Linked DNA regions of Bacillus pumilus. The protein of the gene in region 1 interacts with the protein of each later gene in a pairwise test. Links are inferred from orthologs where the notes say so. Each region holds a gene or a part of one and is shown on either strand. Other genes may lie near its edges.

Region 1 (13,100 bases):
CATGAAAGCAGGTGCTGCTTTAGCGGGGATATGTACCCTTTTGCTGGCGGGATGCGGAGGTCAAAGTCCATTTCATGACATCCAGAATGCGATGACGAAAATGAGCGAAAAAGAGGCATCTTTTGAAAAAGAGCAAGGTACACTGCAAAGCTATGAGAAAAAAGAGCAGCAGCTCTATAAAAAAATGATTCAAACCACAAAGGATCACACTAAAACAGTGTCAAGCCTTTCTGATCAGGCGTTAGCATCTGCAGCGAAACGAGAAGAACATTTGAAAACAGAAAAAGACAGCATGGATGAATCGAAAAAAGAATTGAAAACGGTCAAGGAATCTGCGGGACGTATACAAGATACGAATTTAAAAGAAAAAGCAGATGAAACGGTCAAATCGCTTGAGAAAAGATATGCGTCGTATGACCAGCTTTACAAGGAATATCAAAAGGCGTTGAAACAAGATCAGCATTTATATCAATCTTTAAAGAAAAAGGACTTAGGATATAAAGAGCTAAAATCCAAGCTGAAGACTGTGAACCGTTCTTATAGCAAAGTCAGAAAAGAAGGTAAAAAGTTCAATCAATATACAAAGCAATTGAATGAGCATAAACAGGCTTTGTCTAAAGTGGCAGATCAAGAGTCCAAAAAGAGCTGAAAAAACAGCTCTTTTTTTATTTTTCGACAAAAACAAACATTTTCTATTGTAGTACAGTAGTACACACTATACTAGTACAGTTCGATGTGTTTGTTAAACAGATTGATACAGCTCACCATAAAAAGTAAAGCGAATACATTTATTTAAATAAAGCCGTTAAATCAATTGACGGACTATTTTTCTTGTTGTAAACTAGTCCTTGTTAACAGAAGTTGTATTAGTTATTTGTGAACTATCGTTAATACAGTTAGAAGAACTCAAAAACGAGCGATCATCTTATGTTTCGACAACGATCCTAGTGGCTATTAAATACAGGAGTCATATGTGTATTTTGGGTTATCCTATATCTGTATGTATAAATGGATTCACGACAAATTGACTGTTAAAAGAAAGGAAGAGGTGACTTTAGAATGGCTGCAAAAACAAAAAAAGCAATTGTTGATAGCAAAAAGCAATTTGATGCCATCAAAAAGCAGTTTGAAACGTTTCAAATTTTAAACGAAAAAGGCGAAGTCGTAAACGAAGCGGCAATGCCAGATCTCTCAGATGACCAATTAAAAGAATTAATGCGCCGTATGGTGTTTACACGAGTATTAGATCAACGTTCAATTTCATTGAACCGTCAAGGACGTCTTGGCTTCTATGCGCCAACAGCTGGACAAGAGGCTTCTCAGCTTGCAACTCACTTTGCACTTGAGAAAGAAGATTTCATTCTTCCAGGATATCGTGATGTACCACAATTAATCTGGCATGGCCTTCCATTAACAAAAGCGTTCTTGTTCTCTCGTGGACACTTTGTTGGTAACCAAATGCCTGAAGATCTGAATGCACTTTCACCACAAATCATTATCGGTGCACAAATCATTCAAGCTGCTGGTGTAGCTCTTGGTTTGAAAAAGCGCGGTAAAAATGCTGTTGCAATCACTTACACTGGTGATGGCGGAGCTTCACAAGGTGATTTCTACGAAGGTATTAACTTTGCAGGGGCTTACAAAGCGCCAGCGATTTTTGTTGTCCAAAACAACAGATATGCGATCTCTACTCCTGTTGAGAAGCAATCTGCTGCGCAAACAATTGCACAAAAAGCGGCTGCAGCTGGTATCGTAGGCGTACAAGTTGACGGTATGGATGCATTAGCTGTATATGCAGCAACTGCTGAAGCTCGTGAGCGTGCTGTAAATGGCGAAGGTCCAACATTAATCGAAACTCTTACATTCCGTTATGGCCCACATACAATGGCTGGTGACGATCCAACAAGATATCGTACAAAAGAAGATGAAAACGAGTGGGAGCAAAAAGATCCATTGGTACGCTACCGCAAATTCTTGGAAAACAAAGGCCTATGGTCTGAAGAAGAAGAGAATAAAGTCATCGAAGATGCAAAAGAACAAATCAAACAAGCGATCAAAGAAGCTGACGAACAGCCTAAGCAAAAAGTCACTGACTTGATTGAAAACATGTACGATGTGAAACCATTCAACTTAGTTGAACAGCTTGAAATTTACAAACAGAAGGAGTCGAAGTAAGCCATGGCGCAAATGACAATGATTCAAGCGATCACTGATGCGTTACGCACAGAACTGAAAAATGACGAAAACGTTCTCGTTTTCGGAGAAGACGTTGGTAAAAACGGCGGCGTATTCCGTGCGACTGAAGGATTGCAAAAAGAGTTTGGTGAGGATCGTGTATTCGATACACCACTTGCTGAATCTGGTATTGGCGGTCTTGCAATTGGCCTTGGACTACAAGAATTCCGCCCAGTAATGGAAATTCAATTCTTCGGATTCGTTTACGAAGTATTAGATTCTGTTTCTGGACAAATGGCTCGTATGCGTTACCGTTCTGGCGGACGCTGGCATTCTCCAGTGACAATCCGTTCTCCATTCGGCGGGGGAGTTCACACACCTGAGCTTCACGCTGATAGCTTAGAAGGTCTTATCGCACAACAGCCTGGTATCAAGGTGGTCATTCCTTCAACACCTTACGATGCAAAAGGACTATTAATTTCTGCAATCCGCGACAATGATCCGGTTGTATTCCTTGAGCATATGAAACTTTATCGCTCTTTCCGTCAGGAAGTTCCTGAAGAAGAGTACACAATTGAAATCGGTAAAGCTGACGTGAAACGTGAAGGTTCTGACCTTTCAATCATCACTTACGGTGCAATGGTTCACGAATCACTTAAAGCTGCTGAAGAACTTGAAAAAGAAGGCGTTTCTGCTGAAGTGATCGACCTTCGTACAGTAAGCCCGCTTGATATTGAAACAATCATCGCTTCTGTTGAAAAAACAGGTCGTGCGATCGTTGTTCAAGAAGCACAAAAACAAGCTGGTATTGCTGCAAACGTAGTAGCTGAAATCAATGACAGAGCAATCCTTAGCCTAGAAGCACCAGTACTTCGTGTAGCTGCACCTGATACTGTATTTGCTTTCTCTCAAGCTGAGACTGTATGGCTTCCAAACCATAAAGACGTGCTTGAAACAGCTAAGAAAGTTCTTGAATTTTAATTAAATGACTGAGGGGAAAAGAATTTATTTCTCTTCCCCTTTATCAATTACAAGACCGTGTAAACATACACAACAAGGGTTCAACAAAATCTAGGAGGCGAAAAACAGTGGCATTTGAATTTAAACTTCCGGACATCGGAGAAGGTATCCACGAAGGTGAGATCGTTAAGTGGTTTGTAAAACCAAACGACGAAATTAATGAAGATGACGTTTTAGCAGAGGTACAAAACGATAAAGCAGTTGTAGAAATTCCTTCACCTGTTAAAGGAAAAGTATTAGAATTAAAAGTTGAAGAGGGAACAGTTGCAACTGTAGGACAAACAATCATTACGTTTGATGCACCTGGTTACGAAAATCTTCAATTTAAAGGCAGCGAAGAAGAAGGCGAAGCAAAAACTGAAGCTCAAGTACAAGGTACTGCTGAAGCTGGTAACGAGCCTGAGAAGAAAGAAGTGGCACAAGAAGAAGCGGCAGCAGCAACTGGTGCAGGTGCACAAGAGCAAGTAGATGCTGATCCAAACAAACGCGTTATCGCTATGCCATCTGTACGTAAATATGCTCGCGAAAAAGGCATTGAAATTTACAAAGTTGCAGGTTCTGGTAAAAACGGACGTGTGTTAAAAGAAGATATCGACAGCTTCGTTAATGGTGGTTCTGCAGCTCAAGAAGCAGCACCTCAAGCAGCTGAAAGTGCGAAAGAAGAAGCAGCTCCTAAAGCGGCAGCAGCTCCAGTTCTTGAAGGGGAATTCCCAGAAACTCGCGAGAAAATGAGCGGAATCCGCAAAGCGATCGCGAAAGCAATGGTAAACTCTAAGCATACAGCTCCTCACGTAACATTAATGGATGAAGTTGATGTAACGAACCTTGTTGCACATCGTAAACAATTCAAACAAGTTGCAGCTGATCAAGGAATCAAGTTAACTTACTTGCCTTACGTTGTAAAAGCTCTTACTTCTGCTTTGAAAAAGTACCCAGTACTTAACACTTCTATCGATGATAAAACAGATGAAGTTGTTCAAAAGCATTACTACAACATCGGAATTGCAGCTGATACTGAAAAAGGCCTGCTCGTTCCAGTTGTGAAAAATGCAGATCGCAAAGCTATTTTTGAAGTGTCTAACGAAATCAACGAGCTTGCAACAAAAGCACGTGATGGTAAATTGGCTCCAGCTGAAATGAAAGGTGCATCTTGCACAATCACAAACATCGGTTCTGCTGGTGGACAATGGTTTACTCCAGTCATCAACCACCCAGAAGTAGCGATCCTTGGTATTGGCCGTATCGCTGAAAAAGCGGTTGTTCGTGATGGCGAAATCGTTGCAGCTCCAGTCTTAGCTCTTTCCCTAAGCTTTGACCACCGTATGATCGACGGAGCTACTGCGCAAAATGCCCTTAACCACATCAAGCGTTTATTGAATGATCCACAATTAATTTTAATGGAGGCGTAATGTCATGGTAGTAGGAGATTTCCCAATCGAAACAGATACTCTTGTCATCGGTGCAGGTCCTGGCGGATATGTAGCTGCTATTCGTGCTGCACAGCTTGGACAAAAAGTAACAATCGTTGAAAAAGGAACACTTGGCGGTGTATGTCTAAACGTTGGTTGTATTCCTTCAAAAGCATTAATCAATGCTGGCCATCGTTTCGAAAATGCTAAGCATTCTGAAGACATGGGTATCAAAGCTGAAAACGTAACAGTTGATTTCACAAAAGTTCAAGAGTGGAAAGCTTCTGTTGTAAACAAATTAACAGGTGGAGTTCAAGGTCTTCTTAAAGGAAATAAAGTAGACATCGTTAAAGGTGAAGCTTATTTCGTAGACAGTAACTCTGTACGTGTAATGGATGAAAATTCAGCACAGACTTACACTTTCAAAAATGCAATTCTTGCAACTGGATCTCGTCCAATTGAATTGCCTACTTTTAAATACACAGATCGCGTGATCAACTCAACTGGTGCTTTAGCGCTTAAAGAAGTACCTAAAAAGTTAGTTGTTATCGGTGGTGGATATATCGGTACTGAGCTTGGTACTGCTTATGCAAACTTTGGAACAGAAGTTGTCATCCTTGAAGGTGGAGACGAAATCCTTCCAGGTTTCGAAAAGCAAATGAGCTCATTGGTTAAACGTAACCTGAAGAAAAAAGGAAACGTTGAAATCCATACAAACGCTCTTGCAAAAGGCGTTGAAGAAAAATCTGATGGTGTCACTGTTACTTTCGAAGTAAAAGGTGAAGAAAAAACAGTTGATGCTGATTACGTACTTGTTACAGTTGGTCGTCGTCCAAACACAGATGAGCTTGGTCTTGAGCAAGTTGGTGTTGAATTGACTGACCGCGGAGTTGTCAAAACAGACAAACAATGCCGTACAAGCGTATCTAACATCTATGCAATTGGTGACATTGTTGATGGACCACCACTTGCACACAAAGCTTCTTACGAAGGTAAAATTGCAGCTGAAGCAATCGCTGGAGAGCCAGCTGAAATTGATTACCTTGGTATTCCTGCTGTTGTATTCTCTGAGCCAGAACTTGCAACTGTTGGATACACTGAAGCAGAAGCAAAAGAAGAAGGAATCGACATCGTTGCAGCGAAATTCCCATTCGCAGCAAACGGACGTGCACTTTCTCTTGACGCAACTGATGGCTTCATGAAGATGATCACTCGTAAAGAGGATGGTCTTGTGATTGGTGCACAAATCGCAGGTGTTGGCGCTTCTGATATGATTTCAGAGCTTAGCCTTGCAATCGAAGCTGGAGTGACTGCTGAAGATATCGCAATGACAATTCACGCTCACCCAACTTTAGGTGAAATTACAATGGAAACGGCTGAAGTAGCAATTGGAAGCCCAATCCATATCGTAAAATAATGAACCTATAAAAACCCTCTCCAACAAGGAGAGGGTTTTTTGAGTGCTGCATGAGAAAAACCCCTCATTTCATGAGGGGCTTTTTCATATGGATATATAAGTGCAAGGTGAAGCCATTAATTTGTATTCACGCGGTCTAAGGCGTGGCATAAAGGCGATAAAATATCCTCTTTGCTGCTGACATTTCCTTCAACCTTCACAATGACTTTTTCATTATTTACAAGTAAAATAGCCGGTAATTCGTCTACTTCATTTTTCCAGCCTTTACGATCTTCTTTCACAATCATCTTTGACATTTCCTTCGGGTATTCATTCTTTAAATCGAGGACTGCATCATAATAAGGACTTTCTTTATCGAGATTTTCTGCATCTGTAAAAAAGAGAATTCTTGGTTTTTGAATATGACTGACTTGGTCTGTCTGATTCGGTATGATATACGCAAATGAGCATGAACTAAGTACAAAGAGCATGGGGAATATAATGAGAAGTGTCCTCATAAAATTCAATCTATTCACCTCAAAATCCTTTGGGGTTGTCCCAACATTTTTAGGAGCTGGTTACCTGTTAGTCACTCTAGTGTATCATGTCCTTTTTGACAATTTTCGATTGTTACTCAATTGTTACAGAATTGATATGAAGCAAAATACAATTGAAACGTTCTCTCAATATGATGAGAAAATAGCATATATTCATAAAAAATAATTAAATGTGTCATACAATTAACCGTTGACAACTTAAATGTGACATCATATTATAGAAGTGTGAAATAAATTAAACGCTTTCAAATATTGAATGAAGAAAAGGGGAATGTACGTGGGTACAATTATTTGTCAAGATTGCAATGAGACCATTGATCAATTTGAAAATGAAAAAGTGACAACACTATACGGAACGTGTGGTCACTGTCATTGCTGTGATGAAGCCTCTGAATAAATAAAAAAGCATGCAGCTCCATTTGGGGCTGCATGTTTCTTTTTTATAAAATTGCTTTCTGCTCTTTAATCACGCGGATCATTTCTAGCGTTGAATCTTCTGGTCCTTGGACAGGGAGACCAATTTCAATGTTTTTAAAGATATAGGAGATATTTTCTTCTGTGATAATCTCTCCTGGTATAAAAATAGGTATGCCTGGCGGGTACACCATGACAAACTCTGCGATGATGCGGCCAGCTGCTTCTTTTAACGGAACCACTTCAGTTGTGGAGTAAAAGGCATCACGCGGCGTCATGGCAAGCGATGGAATCTCAGGCAGCAGTACTTCTGTTACCGGTTGTGTGCCGCTCTCACTTGTAGAGGTTGCGGCAATGTCTTTCATAGCCGTTATAAGCGTATCGATTGTTTCATCAGTATCACCAGGGGTCACAATACATAAAATGTTGTAAAGGTCAGAAAGCTCCACTTCAATCCGGTAGCTTTCTCTCAACCATTTTTCGACATCATGGCCATTGAGGCCAAGGTCTTTAATTGAAATAATTAATTTTGTTGGATCGTAATCATACGTAGAAGCTGAACTGAGTATTTCCTTGCCAATACACGTAATGCCATCAATTTGATTCAAACGGTTTCTCGCTGATTCAGCTAAACGGATGGCTTCATCTGCTAGCGCCTTTCCTTCAGTGGCTAATCGCTTTCGAGCGACATCAAGTGACGCCAAGAGCAAGTAAGAAGTAGACGTTGTTGTCAGCATGCTCAAAATCGATTGCACGCGATCTTTTGAGATAAGCCCTTCCTTCATATTTAAAATAGAGCTTTGGGTCAGGGAACCGCCGAGTTTGTGGACACTTGTTGCTGCCATGTCGGCACCTGCCTGCATGGCAGATAGCGGGAGCTTATCGTGAAAATGAATATGCACGCCGTGTGCTTCATCGACAAGGACAGGCACATGAAATGAATGGGCAATGTCTACAATCGATTTTAAGTCTGCTGAAACGCCAAAATACGTCGGATTAATCACAAGCAGACCTTTTGCATCTGGGTGCTCCGTGAGTGCCTTTTTCGCTGATTCTGGTGTAATGCCGTGAGAGATGCCAAGCTCTTTGTCTATTTCTGGATGAATAAAAACAGGAACTGCGCCAGAAAATACAATCGCGGACATAATCGATTTATGGACGTTACGCGGAACGATGATTTTATCCCCAGGTCCGCATACGGTCATCACCATTGTCATGATGGCGCCGCTTGTTCCTTGAATACAGAAAAACGTATGGTCAGCACCGAAGGCTTCAGCAGCTAAATCTTGTGCTTCTTTTATCATTCCTCGAGGTGAGTGTAAATCATCGAGAGGTTCTATATTAATGAGATCAATGCTTAGTGCATTGTCGCCAATGAATGCTCTAAATTCAGGGTCCATTCCGGCTCCTTTTTTATGGCCAGGAATGTGAAATTGAACTGGATTGGTTGCTGCGTGTTTTTTTAGTCCAGTGTATAAGGGTGTATCATGTTGTGACAATTGCTTTCCCACCTTCATCGAAATACCTGCTATTATTGTGCCAATAACGACAGATTTCATTGCATAAAACAAAAGAATTATATTATGAACTGATCGGAATGTAAAGCATAAAATCAATCGGTTTCTGATCGAACAGATGCTATAATAAAAGTTCAAATAAGAAATGAGTGTTAAAGTGAGGGACAAGTAAATGGAATATCAATATCCAATGGACGTCGACTGGACGACAGAGGAAAAGATTGCGGTTATTTCGTTTTTTCAAGCTGTTGAAAAAGCCTATGAAAAAGGAATAGCGAAGCAGGAGTTATTAGATACTTATAAACGCTTTAAAGAGATTGTGCCATCAAAAGCAGAAGAAAAGACGCATTGTGCAGCGTTTGAAAAGGAAAGCGGGTATTCTCCTTATCGTACAGTGAAAACGGCAAGAGAGGCAGTAGAGTCCGCCATTATACGTATGTAAGAAAAAACGAGCCTAGATGGGCTCGTTTTTTTATACAGATTGTTTTTGTGTAAAGCGGTATAGATAAGTCAACGTGCGGAAGGCATCTTCGATTTTTGATAAAAATTCTTCATTATTCATTTGAACGACTTCTTCTCTAGGCAACTGAATGCCGCAAAGGAGCTCGGCTTTTTTCACCGTTTGGACACGCTCAAACAGCGTTTTCAACTGTTCTGCATCGAGCTCGCTGTGACGCATGACATCTGGTTTCATATGATCTTTAGACCAAACAAAATCTTGTGGTATTTTCTTCTGAATGGTGTCTAGTTCTTTTTCAAATAGCTGACCATATTCGCCTTTCACAGGAGATTCATAAATAAGAGCAAACCATACAAAGACATGTGTTTTCCAAAGCCCAATTTGAAAATGAGGGAGTTTTTTATACCCACGCTTGCTGTTTGCAAAAGCAACCCACGTATCATTTGGCGGATTGACTGATCTTCTAGCATGCTTTGCGACGTGTACAAACATTTCGTCTCCTGTAATAGAAGAAAGAAGTGGTGCAAAGTGTTCACCAAGCGCCTCAAGCTTTGGACGGACTCTTTCTTTTAATACGACCATTCGTTCATCTAAACCGTCAACTGTAAATGTCTCAAAATCTTCATCTCTAAAACGCATTTCACTCATATTATGCCTCCTGTATTCTTTCGCTGATCATATTTTATCATAGCTTGGGTTAAGCTCAAAAAAAGATGCACCGTCGGATCAAAGATTGTAGAGGAAGAAGGGCAGCGTTTAAAAACAACGATTTTGTGGTACATAACAAATAGGTAAAAACACAATTTTCAGAATGTCGTTGCGGTTATGCGATCGCTTCATACGATATAAGCAAGAACCAATTCTCTTATCGATTGAATTTTTTATCAATGAAAACTGACAAGGAATGAATCATTCTCTGGAAGGGGCGTTGACCAAATGAAGCAAATCGTGAAGCAGGGGTATAGACAGGAGAAGAAGAATCGCATCGCTGTGTGGAGATTAGAGGTGGACTATGAGCTTTCTACGCTTCATGAAGCCATCGAGCAAAAAGATGACATCCAAATCGAACGCAGCAAACGAAAGCTTGAGCGCCTAAGAAAAGAATGGGAGCAGCTTAAAGGGTAAAACAAGGTGAGGTAAAAACGAACCAATTCATCGGTTCGTTTTTGTATGAAGCTGCTTTTTTCTTGCTTTTACGCACATAATATCAGTATGCTATTACAAATAGGTATTACATAGAAAAGAGGTTTACAGTCTGATGACAAACTGGGTGGAAATTGACCGTCTTGCAAAGCTTTGGGTAAAAGAAGCAGGAAGCCGTATTAAAGCATCCATGCAGGAAGGTCTATCAATTGAAACAAAATCAAATCCAAATGATCTTGTCACAAATATCGATAAAGAAACAGAACGTTTTTTCATTGAAAAGATACAATCGACATTTTCAGATCATCATATTTTAGGTGAAGAGGGACAAGGGGAAGAGGTGACCTCACTTGATGGGATCGTGTGGATCATTGATCCAATCGATGGCACAATGAACTTTGTCCATCAAAAACGCAACTTTGCCATTTCAATCGGGATATTTGAAAATGGCATAGGGAAAATCGGTCTCATATATGACGTCATTCATGACGAGCTTTACCATGCGGTCAAAGGAGAAGGGGCTTATATAAATGATACCCTGCTTCCGCCATTAAAAGATGTAGCGATTGAAAAAGCCATTGTCGGCATTAACCCGACCTGGGCGATCGAAAGCCCTTATTTTGATGCTAAACCGTTTGCCCGCCTTGTGCGTGATGTGAGAGGGACGAGAACGATTGGATCAGCTGCCCTTGAGCTCGCTTATATCGCAAGCGGCAGAAGTGACGCATACGTCACGTTAAGGCTTGCGCCGTGGGATTATGCAGCGGGCTGCGTACTGCTTGATGAAGTAGGGGCAGTCTACTCAAATATACACGGAGAACGCCTAACGTTTCTAGACAAAAACAGTATCGTCGCCGGAAATCGATCCGTTTGTGAAAAAATCTTGCACGATTACATAAAAGGCAGTGGAAATAAAAAATAAACCAAATCACTTCATGAGAATGAAGTGATTTGGTTTATTTGATGAAACTTTTTAATGAAGCACAACTGGCTATCGATATGAAAAAGCCAGATGATCATTCTTTATTGGCTGAAATAAAAAAACCCCCATCTGGGCGATCCAGATGGGGGTTTTCGAGCTTAGCTTAATTTTTCTTTAGCAATTTGAATTGCATCATAGACCGATTTTAATTGCTCTTGAGGAATTTTCTTCAGCATTTGGTTGAAAACAAGTAATTCAGTAGAGCTGAATCCAATACCTTTTGCGATTTTTGAATCAATGACAACATTACCTTTTTTGTCTAAAACAAGTGCATCACCAGCAAGATCAGCAATTCTGATCACTGATTTCAACAGCTTTTCAAATTTAGCTGCTTCTTCTTTTGTAAGACCAAGTTCAACAGCTTTCGCTGCATCAAAAACCAATTTTCCTTTTTCGTTTTTAGTGATGCTTTCACTGAAAACGATTGTCAGAACAGCTGCGCGATCTAAGAATTTCTCAGCAGTCGCCGCTTCTTCTTCAGTTAGTCCGAGCTCAACAGCTTTTTTCACATCAAATGTGTAGTTGTTGTCTTCCTCAACAAATGAGTTGATGAGAATGTTGATGACACGCTCGTTTTTCTCCAATAATTCTTTAATGACTTGCTGCTGCTCGAAAGGAATCCCTTTGAAAGTTGCAGCGCTTGCTTGCCCAGGAGCTACTGTTGTGAAAGTAAGAATAATAGCTAAAGCGAAAAATACAACAGAGCTGAGCGATTTGCTCAAAATCTTCTTCATGCTTCTTTTCTCTCCCTTTTCTGTTAAATTTTGTTGCAAGAACAGCATACCATGAGAAAGTTTGTGGAAGAATAGGAAAATTGTAACTTTGTGTTTGATTTTGGAGAACTATAAACGTTATTGTCGAAAAATGGAGAGGTTCAGATGGCTTACTTTTGCCAAGCCTAAATGATATGTTCTGTCTTTATACACGACCTTTCATAGGTGGTTGGTCTTGTTTTTACCCAAAATAAAAGCCTTCTACATATAGAATGTAAAAGGCTTTTGAGAAATTTTATGATTGCACGTTTAATTTTCTTTTTAATGTAAATCCTGTACCCATGAAAATCATGGCAAACACAATACTTAAACAAATACCCAGCACGTTTTTTTCTGCAAGAGTTACCCCAATAAACGCCATACTGACAACCGCAAGTAATGCACATAATAATAGAAGCCATTTGATTTGTTTCATTTGTCCCCATCCCTTTTTTTAGAGTTAATATAAGTTTACAGAAAAACGATCGGCATTTAAAGGGGATTGTGATATAATATGAAAGTTATCTAATTATTTTAGGAGATGAAAATGTGAAACTTCGAAAAGATCTTCGCAACATCGCAATTATTGCCCACGTTGACCATGGTAAAACGACGCTTGTTGACCAATTGCTCCATCAAGCTGGTACTTTCCGTGCGAATGAAAATATCGCTGAGAGAGCCATGGATTCAAATGATTTAGAGCGAGAGCGCGGTATTACGATTTTAGCTAAAAATACTGCGATCCATTATAAAGATACACGCATTAATATTTTAGATACACCAGGACACGCCGATTTCGGTGGTGAGGTTGAGCGTATCATGAAAATGGTAGATGGTGTACTTCTCGTTGTGGATGCTTATGAAGGCTGTATGCCTCAAACACGCTTTGTGCTGAAAAAAGCACTTGAGCAAAACTTAACACCAATCGTTGTTGTCAACAAAATTGACCGCGACTTTGCTCGTCCGGCTGAAGTAGTCGATGAAGTAATCGACTTGTTCATTGAATTGGATGCAACAGAAGAACAGCTTGAATTCCCAGTTGTCTATGCATCAGCAATCAATGGTACAGCAAGTAACGATGCGAGCAAGCAAGATGAAAACATGGAATCTTTGTTTGAAGCCATTGTTAACCATATCCCTTGCCCAGTTGATAACCATGAAGAGCCGCTTCAATTCCAAGTGGCACTACTTGATTACAATGATTATGTTGGAAGAATTGGGATCGGCCGTGTATTCAGAGGAACAATGCAAGTAGGACAGCAAGTAGCCTTAATG
Region 2 (9,035 bases), 510 kb from region 1 along the record:
AAAATCAGGTCTAGTGATGCTCTTGCCTCATGGATATGAAGGACAAGGTCCTGAGCATTCAAGTGGAAGAACAGAGCGATTCCTGCAATCAGCTGCTGAGAATAACTGGACAGTGGCGAACCTCACAAGTGCAGCGCAATACTTCCACATTCTTAGAAGACAGGCGAAAATGCTGCTTCGTGAAGAGATTCGTCCGCTTGTCATCATGACACCGAAGAGTCTGCTTCGTAACCCGAACACATTGTCTGAAGTCCAGGAATTAACGGATGGACAGTTCCAACCAGTTCTTGAACAACCAGGCCTTGTGCATGATCACGAAAAAGTATCGCGACTCGTGCTATCTAGCGGGAAGGTATCAATCGATATTAGTGATCGTTTTACTCAAATGGAAGAGCCGAAAGATTGGCTTCACATTGCGAGAGTCGAACAACTATATCCATTCCCAGCCAAAGATATTAAAGCGATTTTATCAAAACTAACAAACTTAGAAGAAATCGTATGGGCGCAAGAAGAGCCACAAAATATGGGGGCTTGGGGATACATTGAGCCATATTTACGTGAAATTGCGTCTGAAAAAGTAAAAGTACGTTACATCGGTCGAAGAAGACGTTCAAGTACGGCTGAGGGTGATCCAACTGTGCATAAAAAAGAACAAGAACGAATTGTATCTGATAGCTTGACTCGCAAAAACTAAGGGGGAAATGAAAAATGGCGGAAATTAAAGTACCTGAATTAGCGGAATCGATCTCGGAAGGAACGATAGCTCAATGGCTAAAGCAGCCGGGCGATTATGTGGAGCAGGGAGAATACCTGTTAGAACTTGAAACAGATAAAGTCAATGTCGAACTGACAGCAGAAGAATCTGGTGTACTGAAAGAAGTGCTGAAGGATTCTGGTGACACTGTACAAGTTGGAGAAGTCATCGGAACAATTGCAGCGGGTGAAGCTGGCGGAAGCGAGTCCGCAGCTCCAGCACCAGAGCAAGAGTCTGCACCAGCTTCGAAAGAAGAACCGGCAGCTGCTCAAAAAGAAGAAGCAGTGAAAGAAGAGCCGAAATCTGGTAATGGCAGAACCATCGCTTCTCCAGCAGCTAGAAAACTAGCGAGAGAGAAGGGACTAGACTTATCTGAAATTCCAACCGTAGATCCGCTGGGCAGGGTACGAAAGCAGGATGTCGCTTCTTATCAAAAGAATGAAGCACCTGCAAGTGCACCAAAAGCCGCGCCAAAAGCAAATGCTGCGGTGCAAAATGAACAACCAGGAAAGCCAATTGAACGTGAGAGAATGTCGCGCCGCAGACAAACGATTGCAAAACGTTTAGTTGAGGTTCAGCAAACGGCTGCAATGCTGACGACATTTAATGAAGTAGATATGACGGCTGTGATGGACTTAAGAAAACGCCGTAAAGATGCCTTCCTTGAACAAAATGATGTAAAGCTTGGCTTCATGTCTTTCTTCACAAAAGCAGTTGTAGCAGCACTGAAGAAATATCCGCTGCTTAACGCAGAAATTCAAGGTGATGAGCTCGTCTTGAAGAAATTCTATGACATCGGCATCGCTGTTGCTGCTAACGAAGGACTTGTCGTACCGGTTGTCCGTGATGCAGACAGATTGTCGTTTGCAGGGATTGAAAAGGAAATTGGTCATCTTGCGAAAAAAGCACGAGATAACAAATTGTCTCTAAATGAGCTGCAAGGTGGATCATTCACGATCACAAACGGCGGAACATTCGGTTCACTGCTTTCAACACCAATTTTAAACAGCCCTCAAGTTGGAATTTTAGGGATGCACAAAATTCAGCTTCGACCTGTGGCAATTGATGAAGAACGTTTTGAGAATCGTCCGATGATGTATTTAGCTCTTTCTTACGACCACCGGATTGTCGATGGTAAAGAAGCAGTTGGATTCCTTGTCACGATTAAAAACTTACTTGAAGATCCAGAGCAGCTATTGCTTGAAGGATAATCTTCAATTTGAAAAGCTAGCACCCATTAAAGGTGCTAGCTTTTTTTCTTTTCATTTTCAGTATTTCCTTTCTTTGACCAATACGTCGCAAGCCAGGAACCAGATAAATTATGCCACACACTAAAAATGGCACTTGGTACGGCTGCAAGTGGCGAGAAGTGTGCTGTCGCTAGAGCTGCACCAAGTCCAGAGTTTTGCATGCCTACTTCAATCGAGATGGCTCTTCGAGAAGGGATATCCATTTTGCACCACTTTGCGATAAGGTAACCAAATAAAAGACCAAGTCCATTATGTAAGATCACAACGGCCAATATTAGCAGCCCAGATTGAAGAATCTGCTCTTTATTTGCACTGACAACCGCTGCAATGATCACTACAATTCCGGCGACAGATACAAGCGGCAATGCTTGAACCGCATAGGTCACTTGTTTTTTGAAAAACAATTTAACGATGACACCTAAGATAATTGGGATCAACACAACTTGTACAATTGACAAAAATAGCGCTTCTGGCGATACAGGTAGCCATGATCTTGCAAAGAGTAAAATAAAGACAGGTGTTAAAAATGGAGCAAGAAGGGTCGATATGGTGGTGACGGCTACAGATAATGCCGTATTTCCTTTCGCCAAAAAGGTCATCACATTGGATGCTGTACCGCCTGGGCAGCAGCCCACAAGAATAACGCCTACTGCAATTTCAGAAGGAAGCTGTAATCCGTAAGCTAATAGAAAGGCGATAAGCGGCATGAGTGTGTACTGCGCCAGAACCCCAATCAGCACATAGAGAGGTTTTCGAAACAGCTCTTTAAAATCTTCAGCAGACAGGGTAAGCCCCATCCCAAACATAATAATACCGAGTAAAAAAGGAATATAAGGTCCAATCTTAGAAAATTCGGCAGGAAAGGCAAATCCAAGACACGCAAATAAAATGACCCAAATTGCAAAGGTTCTTCCTGCAAAGTGACTAATGGTTAATAAAATCTTCATTCATTGCTTCAACTCTCTTTCTATACATATCTTTTCTATTTTAAATGAATTTTCTGAAAAAACAACCCATTCTTTTAGTGCTGATAATAATATTATGTAAACTATAAATACTCCATATAAGCAAATGCCTACATGGAGTAGCGTTTTTAAAAAGGGGTCCATTTCACTTGCTGAGCTTGCTTAAGGCGTGCTTCTGGCTCACGCCAGTCAACGATATTCCACCAGCGATCTACATATGTCGCTTTTTCATTCAGATATTGCAGATAGTAGGCGTGCTCCCATACGTCAAGAGCTAGAAGAGGGATCACATCCCATTGTGATAAAAATTGATGGCGTTCTGCTTGTAAAATCTCTAATCGCTGAGATCTTGGTGCCCATACGAGAATGGCCCACCCAACACCTTCAACTTGTTTGGCTGCAGCTGAAAAATGGGATTTGAATGCATCATAGCTTTCAAATGATTGTTCAATAAGACGAAGCATTTGCCCAGTGGGCTTTTGTTTCCCTGAAGGACTCATAGAAAACCAAAAAATGCAATGTAAATAGTGTCCCGCACCATTGAAGGCTAGCTCCCGTTCCCAATGCTTGATCATTTTAAAATCATTGGTTCTTCTTGCTCTTTTTAAGGCAAGCTCAGCTTGGTTCAGACCATCAACATATGATTGATGATGCTTCTGGTGATGCAAATACATCACCTCTTTTGAAATAAACGGTTCTAGTGCATCATACCGGTAAGGGAGAGGGGGTAATTGATGGCCGCCAACTGCCACATCTCGGATTGCATCTTGTGGAATTATATCCTCTGCAATACTTTCAGCCAATTCGTACCACTCTTCTTCACTGGAATGTTCATCATTCATGATGAACGATAAATGTTCTGCTTTCTGACGGGTGTTGTCATCTTGAACTGCACCTTGAATGGAGCTAAGCCAATCTTTAAGCTGCATGCGATATTCTTCCTTATTCATTTTTACGCCTCATTTCTTCTAAAAATGTGGAACAAGCCATCATTGGAAAGACAAATGGATAGCTATGATAGGTGATGTAAAATTGCTTTGGAAGACCAATACCTACTGGATAGTGCAAGGCTTCACTCGAGTGCTGATGTTGAATCAAAAATGAGATGGCTTTTAAAATCACTTTGTCATCTGGCTGCACATATTGTAAAAGTGCCTCAGCAGCCCAAGCCGTTTGAACCACTGTCCCAAATGGAAGCGGGACGTACCTTTTAACCTCTGCACTTTTACACGATTCTCCGAAGCTGCCATCTTCTAATTGAATTGTTTTTAAAAATCGACATGCTTTTTGAACAGCAGAATGCGATGAGGAGATGCCAGCAGTCTTTAGTCCTGTTAACGCAGCCCAAGTACCATAAATATAGCAAACGCCCCATCTTCCGAACCATGATCCGTTTTTCTCTTGATGATCAAGCAGCCATTTCACACAATGATCTTTTTGCCTTTGCATGAGTGGTGACATGCTATTCTCTTCAAGAGCAATAAGATGGAGCACACGACCTGCAATATCAGGCGTAGAAGGATCAATGGCCGCATCCTCAGCAGATTCGAGCGGGAGATGACGAAGCAAGAAGTGATTTTGATTTTTTTCAAAAGCTGAAAAGCCGCCATCCCGGTTTTGCATGGAAAGAAGCCAATCAAATCCTCGTTTCCACTGAACGGGAGCGTATGTTTGAGGAACGGCTTTTAACACAATTTGCGTATCATCGCAATCTGGGTTATTTGTGTTTAAATCTGAAAAACCAAAGCCTCCCGGAGCCGCATGCCGGTTATGGATCGCCCAATCTGCTTTCTTCATTTGCTGCCGGTTCAGTAAGTACGTAAAAGACTTTTTGATCACTGGATCATCTTGTGTTCTGCCTGCCTGCTGAGAAGCATAACTGACAAGCGCTGTATCCCAAACATTGGATGTAGAATTTTCAGCATATTTCCTGCCCCCACAGTCAGTGACTAGCTGTTTCATCCCTTTAACTGCTTTTAAAATGAGATGATGTCCCGGAGAGTATCCAAGACTCATGAGTGCATAGACCATAAAAATACTGGCACTTAAATAGCTGTACAGCGTGCCATCTTTTTCAAGGCGGTCAAACATATAGCGCTTCGCTGCCTCATACCCGAAAAAGTCGAGCCGGCTGTCGAGTGCTGTATACGACCGCATGTACGCTAGAAAGTGGTGAGTGGAACGTTCTTCTCTTGCCATAAACCAGTCAAAAGGATTTTTAGACATGTTTGCATCAAGATGTGCTAAGCTTGGAAACTGTTCATGAGAGGTATATCGTTTGTTGAGTGCAATCATCATTGGGACAAAATGAATTCTTGCATATGCACTAAGATGATAGAAGTGAAGCGGGAAATATGTAGGGATGAGTAAAAATGAAAGTGGTGCATAGAAGTATGGCCAAGGGTGCATGCCATTGACGGCAAGCATCCACTTTGTCATAAAATGAACGTCCTTCAAACCGCCATTTGATCGAATAAAATGTGCTGCTTTTTCCATATGCGGCTCATCTTGTTGATACCTGCCTGACACGAGCATCCCGCAGTAGCCTTGCACAGTCGCGGTTACATGTCCCGCCTGATCATGATACAAAGAAAAAGAACCATCCTCATTTTGCTTTTCACGTATAGCTTCTGCCAATTGATGAACGAGTGCCTGATCCGAATCACCGACCGCCTTTAACAGCATAATCAAAAAAGCATTTGTCATCATTGGCCCTTCAAAGCAGAAGACAAAAGCGCCATCTTCTCGTTGTCTGCGCTGCAGTTGCATGTGCAATTCATCAATATATTCGTTTACTTTTGTTTTAAAATCTTGCATATTCGGCCATGCTCCTTTCCTTTATTACTATATTCAGGAGCCTGCCTGTCACATGCAATCACAAAAAAGCCGATGACATGGTCACCGGCTTTATAGGCGTCATTAGTCTTGGAGATTAATCCACACACTTTTGACTTCTGTATAGTTGTTAAGAGCGTATGATCCCATTTCTCTGCCAAGACCTGATTGCTTGTATCCTCCAAACGGGGAGGCAGCATCAAAGACGTTATAGCAGTTGACCCAAATCGTGCCTGCTTCAAGACGTGCAGCAATGTCATGGGCATGCTTTAAGTTTTCTGTCCAAAGTCCTGCGGCTAAACCATAGTCAGACTGGTTGGCTCTTTCGACCACTTCATCAATGGAATCGTAAGGAATCGCAGATAGGACAGGTCCAAAGATTTCTTCTTTTGCGATGGTCATGTCATCTTCTACATCTTTAAAAACAGTAGGGGAGACAAAATAACCAGCCTCATAAGGGCAATCGCCACCGACAACGGCTGTTGCACCTTCTGATTTACCTTTTTCAATATAGCCTAACACGCGCTCGTGCTGTTCTTTACTTACGAGAGGTCCGATTTGCGTATCTTGATGAAGACCGGCTCCTTGTTTGAGGGATGTCGCATATTCAGCCATTTGATCGACAACCTCATCATATTGGCTCCGGTGAACAAAGACCCTAGAACCTGCACAGCATACCTGACCTTGGTTAAACATGACCCCATTTAAAGCACCTGGAATGGCTTTCTTTAAATCGGCATCTGGCAAAATAATATTTGGTGATTTTCCGCCAAGTTCTAATGTGACCCTCTTAATGGATTTGGCTGCTTTCTCCATGATGAGTTTCCCAACACTTGTTGACCCCGTGAAGGCAAGCTTATTCACATCAGGGTGATCGGTTAACGCATTCCCGGCTGTTTCACCGAATCCAGGAACGATGTTAATCACACCTTCTGGGAAGCCGGCTTTATCCACTAATTCAGCTAAATAAAGAGCAGAGAGTGGTGTTTGTTCTGCTGGTTTTAACACGATGGTGCAGCCAGTCGCAAGTGCAGCACCCATTTTCCACATGGCCATAAGCAGCGGGAAATTCCAAGGAATGATTTGTCCTACAACGCCAACAGGCTCATGACGGGTATAATTAAAATATCCTTGGCTGACAGGAATGGTTTGTCCGCTTATTTTGGTTGTCCAGCCCGCATAATAGCGCATATGCTCGATTGCGAGAGGGATATCTGCATTGGTTGTTTCATTAATTGGCTTTCCGTTATCTAAAGTTTCGAGCTGAGCGAGCTCTTCTTGGTTTTCTTCCATTAAATCGGCAAGCTTGAACATGAGCCGGGCGCGTTCTGCGGCAGACATGGAGCGCCAAGGACCATGAAAGGCTTTTTTGGCTGCTTTTACTGCCTCATCAATGTCTTTTGCACCTGCTTCATATACATCAATAAGGGTTTCACCTGTGGCTGGGTTAGGAGTTGAAAAGGTTTTGTTATCGTGACTTGTGACAAACTGACCATTAATGTAGAGTTTTTTCGTCCCTTGGAGAAAAGATTCGAGTTTTGAACTAATTTGAAGTGTTGTAGAGCTCATAAATAAACAAACCTCCTTAAAGATATGGGTTGTTCTGCGAGTTCTAGGTGAAAAAGCGGATTTGAAGCAAATGATCTAGTATACGCACATGGATGTAAACGTATACATTCATCATATTACACCACATGTTTGAAAGCAATCCATAACACTCATTGCATTTCATGAAAAATTGGCTAAAATAAATGTATAGATGAAAAAAGGAGTTTTTAAATCATGATCCATCAAAACTGGCAAACGGCTCAAACGTTAAAACAAGTAAAATGTATACATACGAATGCGAAAAAATATATGGTCGACCGTGCACTAACGGTTGGAAGCACATATGAAGTGAAAAATGAAACAGAAGAATTCCTGTTTGTCGTTGATAATACAGGTAAAGTAGGCGGGTATTATAAAGAGTATTTCGAAGACTTTTCTGCTGAATGATTTTGATCATCATCACTCATACTAAGAAAAACAGTAAAGGGTGATGATGATGAAAAAGAAGCAAACAGATGAGCAGAATCAACAAAATGCTTGGCATGATAACGAAGATGCTGATATGGCAATTACGCTTGAGCAGATTTCCGATGTATATGCCGAGGGAACCATTGAAACACCAAAAGACGAATAGTCCAAATTGTTGACAAAGTGCTAAAATGATCTTTATTTTAGCACTTTGTCTTCTTTTTCAGTGTGACATGAAAACCTTTGCAGCCCTAGGAAGGACGAGTACCGGCGCGGAGCGAATTTGACATTCGTGAGCACCGGACTGACAAAGAATGCGAGGGTTTGTCTACACGCTGACAGTGATTTGAAAAAATCACTGTTTTTTTATTGGTCACAATTCAACCATTTTTCTCAAAAAGAACTGAAACTTTTTTCCTGCTTTAACTGTCTAAATAAGTAGAGGAAAGAGCATCGAATCAAAAAGAAAAAGTTAAATGAAATTTAATCTATTCGTAATGGAATAACGATCATTTATAGCGTATTCTATAAGTGAGAACAAAACGTACCCACAGAGCGTGTGGCCGTTTTTTCATAAAGGAATTTGATGGAGGAAGAGGGGGTTTACGTGGGTATTTTTTCTGTCAGTAAACAAAATGATAAGAAATTCGAATCCTTACTAATTGAAGGGGAAAGAATTGAAGCTGTTTACAGACTGCGTCACGACCAAATTTGTTTCACCAATAAACGACTGATCTTTGGCGATAACCGCGTATTTTCTAAGAAGAAAGTTAGGGTCTCCTTGCCATATCGATCAATTGAAAGTTTTGCCATTCAAGAAGCTGGCGTGTTTGATCAGGACACAGGTATGCTGCTTGTCACAAGCTCAAAAGTATTTGAACTCGATTTTTCAAAAGAGACGGATTTGAGTGATGTGCAAGCCATTTTGACAAAACATATTTGCTGATCAACCTTGCGATTACATAGATCACATGCACTTTTCTCATTCTTCGTACTTATTTTAATAGATCGCACATTGCCTGAGCCCTTGCCCATATTTTCTGGGAGGGGCTTTTTTTGTTTAGGTGTTTGAATGATAGCAAAAAAGGATAAAGATGAAACAGATACAGAAAGGAGAATGAACAATGAAAGTATTAGTTGCAGGAGCAAATGGACATACAGGTAGACTCGTCATTCGTTATTTAAAAGAAAAAGGACATGAGCCGCTTGCTCTTA

What was found.
Region 2: the proteins of lpdA (region 1) and odhB interact in binary tests that used the Escherichia coli proteins (3 or more experiments, as listed by UniProt). The link is inferred for Bacillus pumilus from one-to-one orthologs.

Annotation. Positions count from the first base shown.
Region 1 is NZ_LT906438.1:1,414,534-1,427,633, forward strand. The notes cover bases 3,830-6,814. They hold lpdA (dihydrolipoyl dehydrogenase), read left to right. Parts: upstream 3,830-4,608; coding sequence 4,609-6,021; downstream 6,022-6,814. Other genes in these bases: CKW02_RS07130 (dihydrolipoamide acetyltransferase family protein), read left to right, coding at 3,830-4,604; CKW02_RS07140 (hypothetical protein), read right to left, coding at 6,138-6,518. In the rest of the region: CKW02_RS07115 (YkyA family protein), read left to right, coding at 1-649; pdhA (pyruvate dehydrogenase (acetyl-transferring) E1 component subunit alpha), read left to right, coding at 1,060-2,175; pdhB (pyruvate dehydrogenase complex E1 component subunit beta), read left to right, coding at 2,179-3,156; more of CKW02_RS07130, read left to right, coding at 3,264-3,829; CKW02_RS07150 (GapA-binding peptide SR1P), read left to right, coding at 6,835-6,954; CKW02_RS07155 (aminotransferase class I/II-fold pyridoxal phosphate-dependent enzyme), read right to left, coding at 6,998-8,470; CKW02_RS07160 (UPF0223 family protein), read left to right, coding at 8,661-8,930; CKW02_RS07165 (DUF1054 domain-containing protein), read right to left, coding at 8,961-9,596; CKW02_RS07170 (hypothetical protein), read left to right, coding at 9,885-10,073; CKW02_RS07175 (inositol monophosphatase family protein), read left to right, coding at 10,207-11,013; CKW02_RS07180 (hypothetical protein), read right to left, coding at 11,172-11,807; CKW02_RS07185 (DUF5325 family protein), read right to left, coding at 12,082-12,261; translational GTPase TypA, read left to right, coding at 12,375-13,100. UniProt on the Escherichia coli protein: Lipoamide dehydrogenase is a component of the glycine cleavage system as well as of the alpha-ketoacid dehydrogenase complexes.
Region 2 is NZ_LT906438.1:1,917,197-1,926,231, reverse strand. What follows is about bases 1-2,836. They hold odhB (2-oxoglutarate dehydrogenase complex dihydrolipoyllysine-residue succinyltransferase), read left to right. Parts: upstream 1-708; coding sequence 709-1,965; downstream 1,966-2,836. Other genes in these bases: CKW02_RS09645 (bile acid:sodium symporter family protein), read right to left, coding at 2,001-2,836; sucA (2-oxoglutarate dehydrogenase E1 component), read left to right, coding at 1-694. In the rest of the region: more of CKW02_RS09645, read right to left, coding at 2,837-2,951; CKW02_RS09640 (superoxide dismutase), read right to left, coding at 3,098-3,919; CKW02_RS09635 (terpene cyclase/mutase family protein), read right to left, coding at 3,912-5,786; CKW02_RS09630 (aldehyde dehydrogenase family protein), read right to left, coding at 5,889-7,373; CKW02_RS09625 (DUF6501 family protein), read left to right, coding at 7,587-7,799; CKW02_RS09620 (DUF4025 domain-containing protein), read left to right, coding at 7,849-7,986; CKW02_RS09615 (PH domain-containing protein), read left to right, coding at 8,428-8,766; CKW02_RS09610 (SDR family oxidoreductase), read left to right, coding at 8,945-9,035. UniProt on the Escherichia coli protein: E2 component of the 2-oxoglutarate dehydrogenase (OGDH) complex which catalyzes the second step in the conversion of 2-oxoglutarate to succinyl-CoA and CO(2).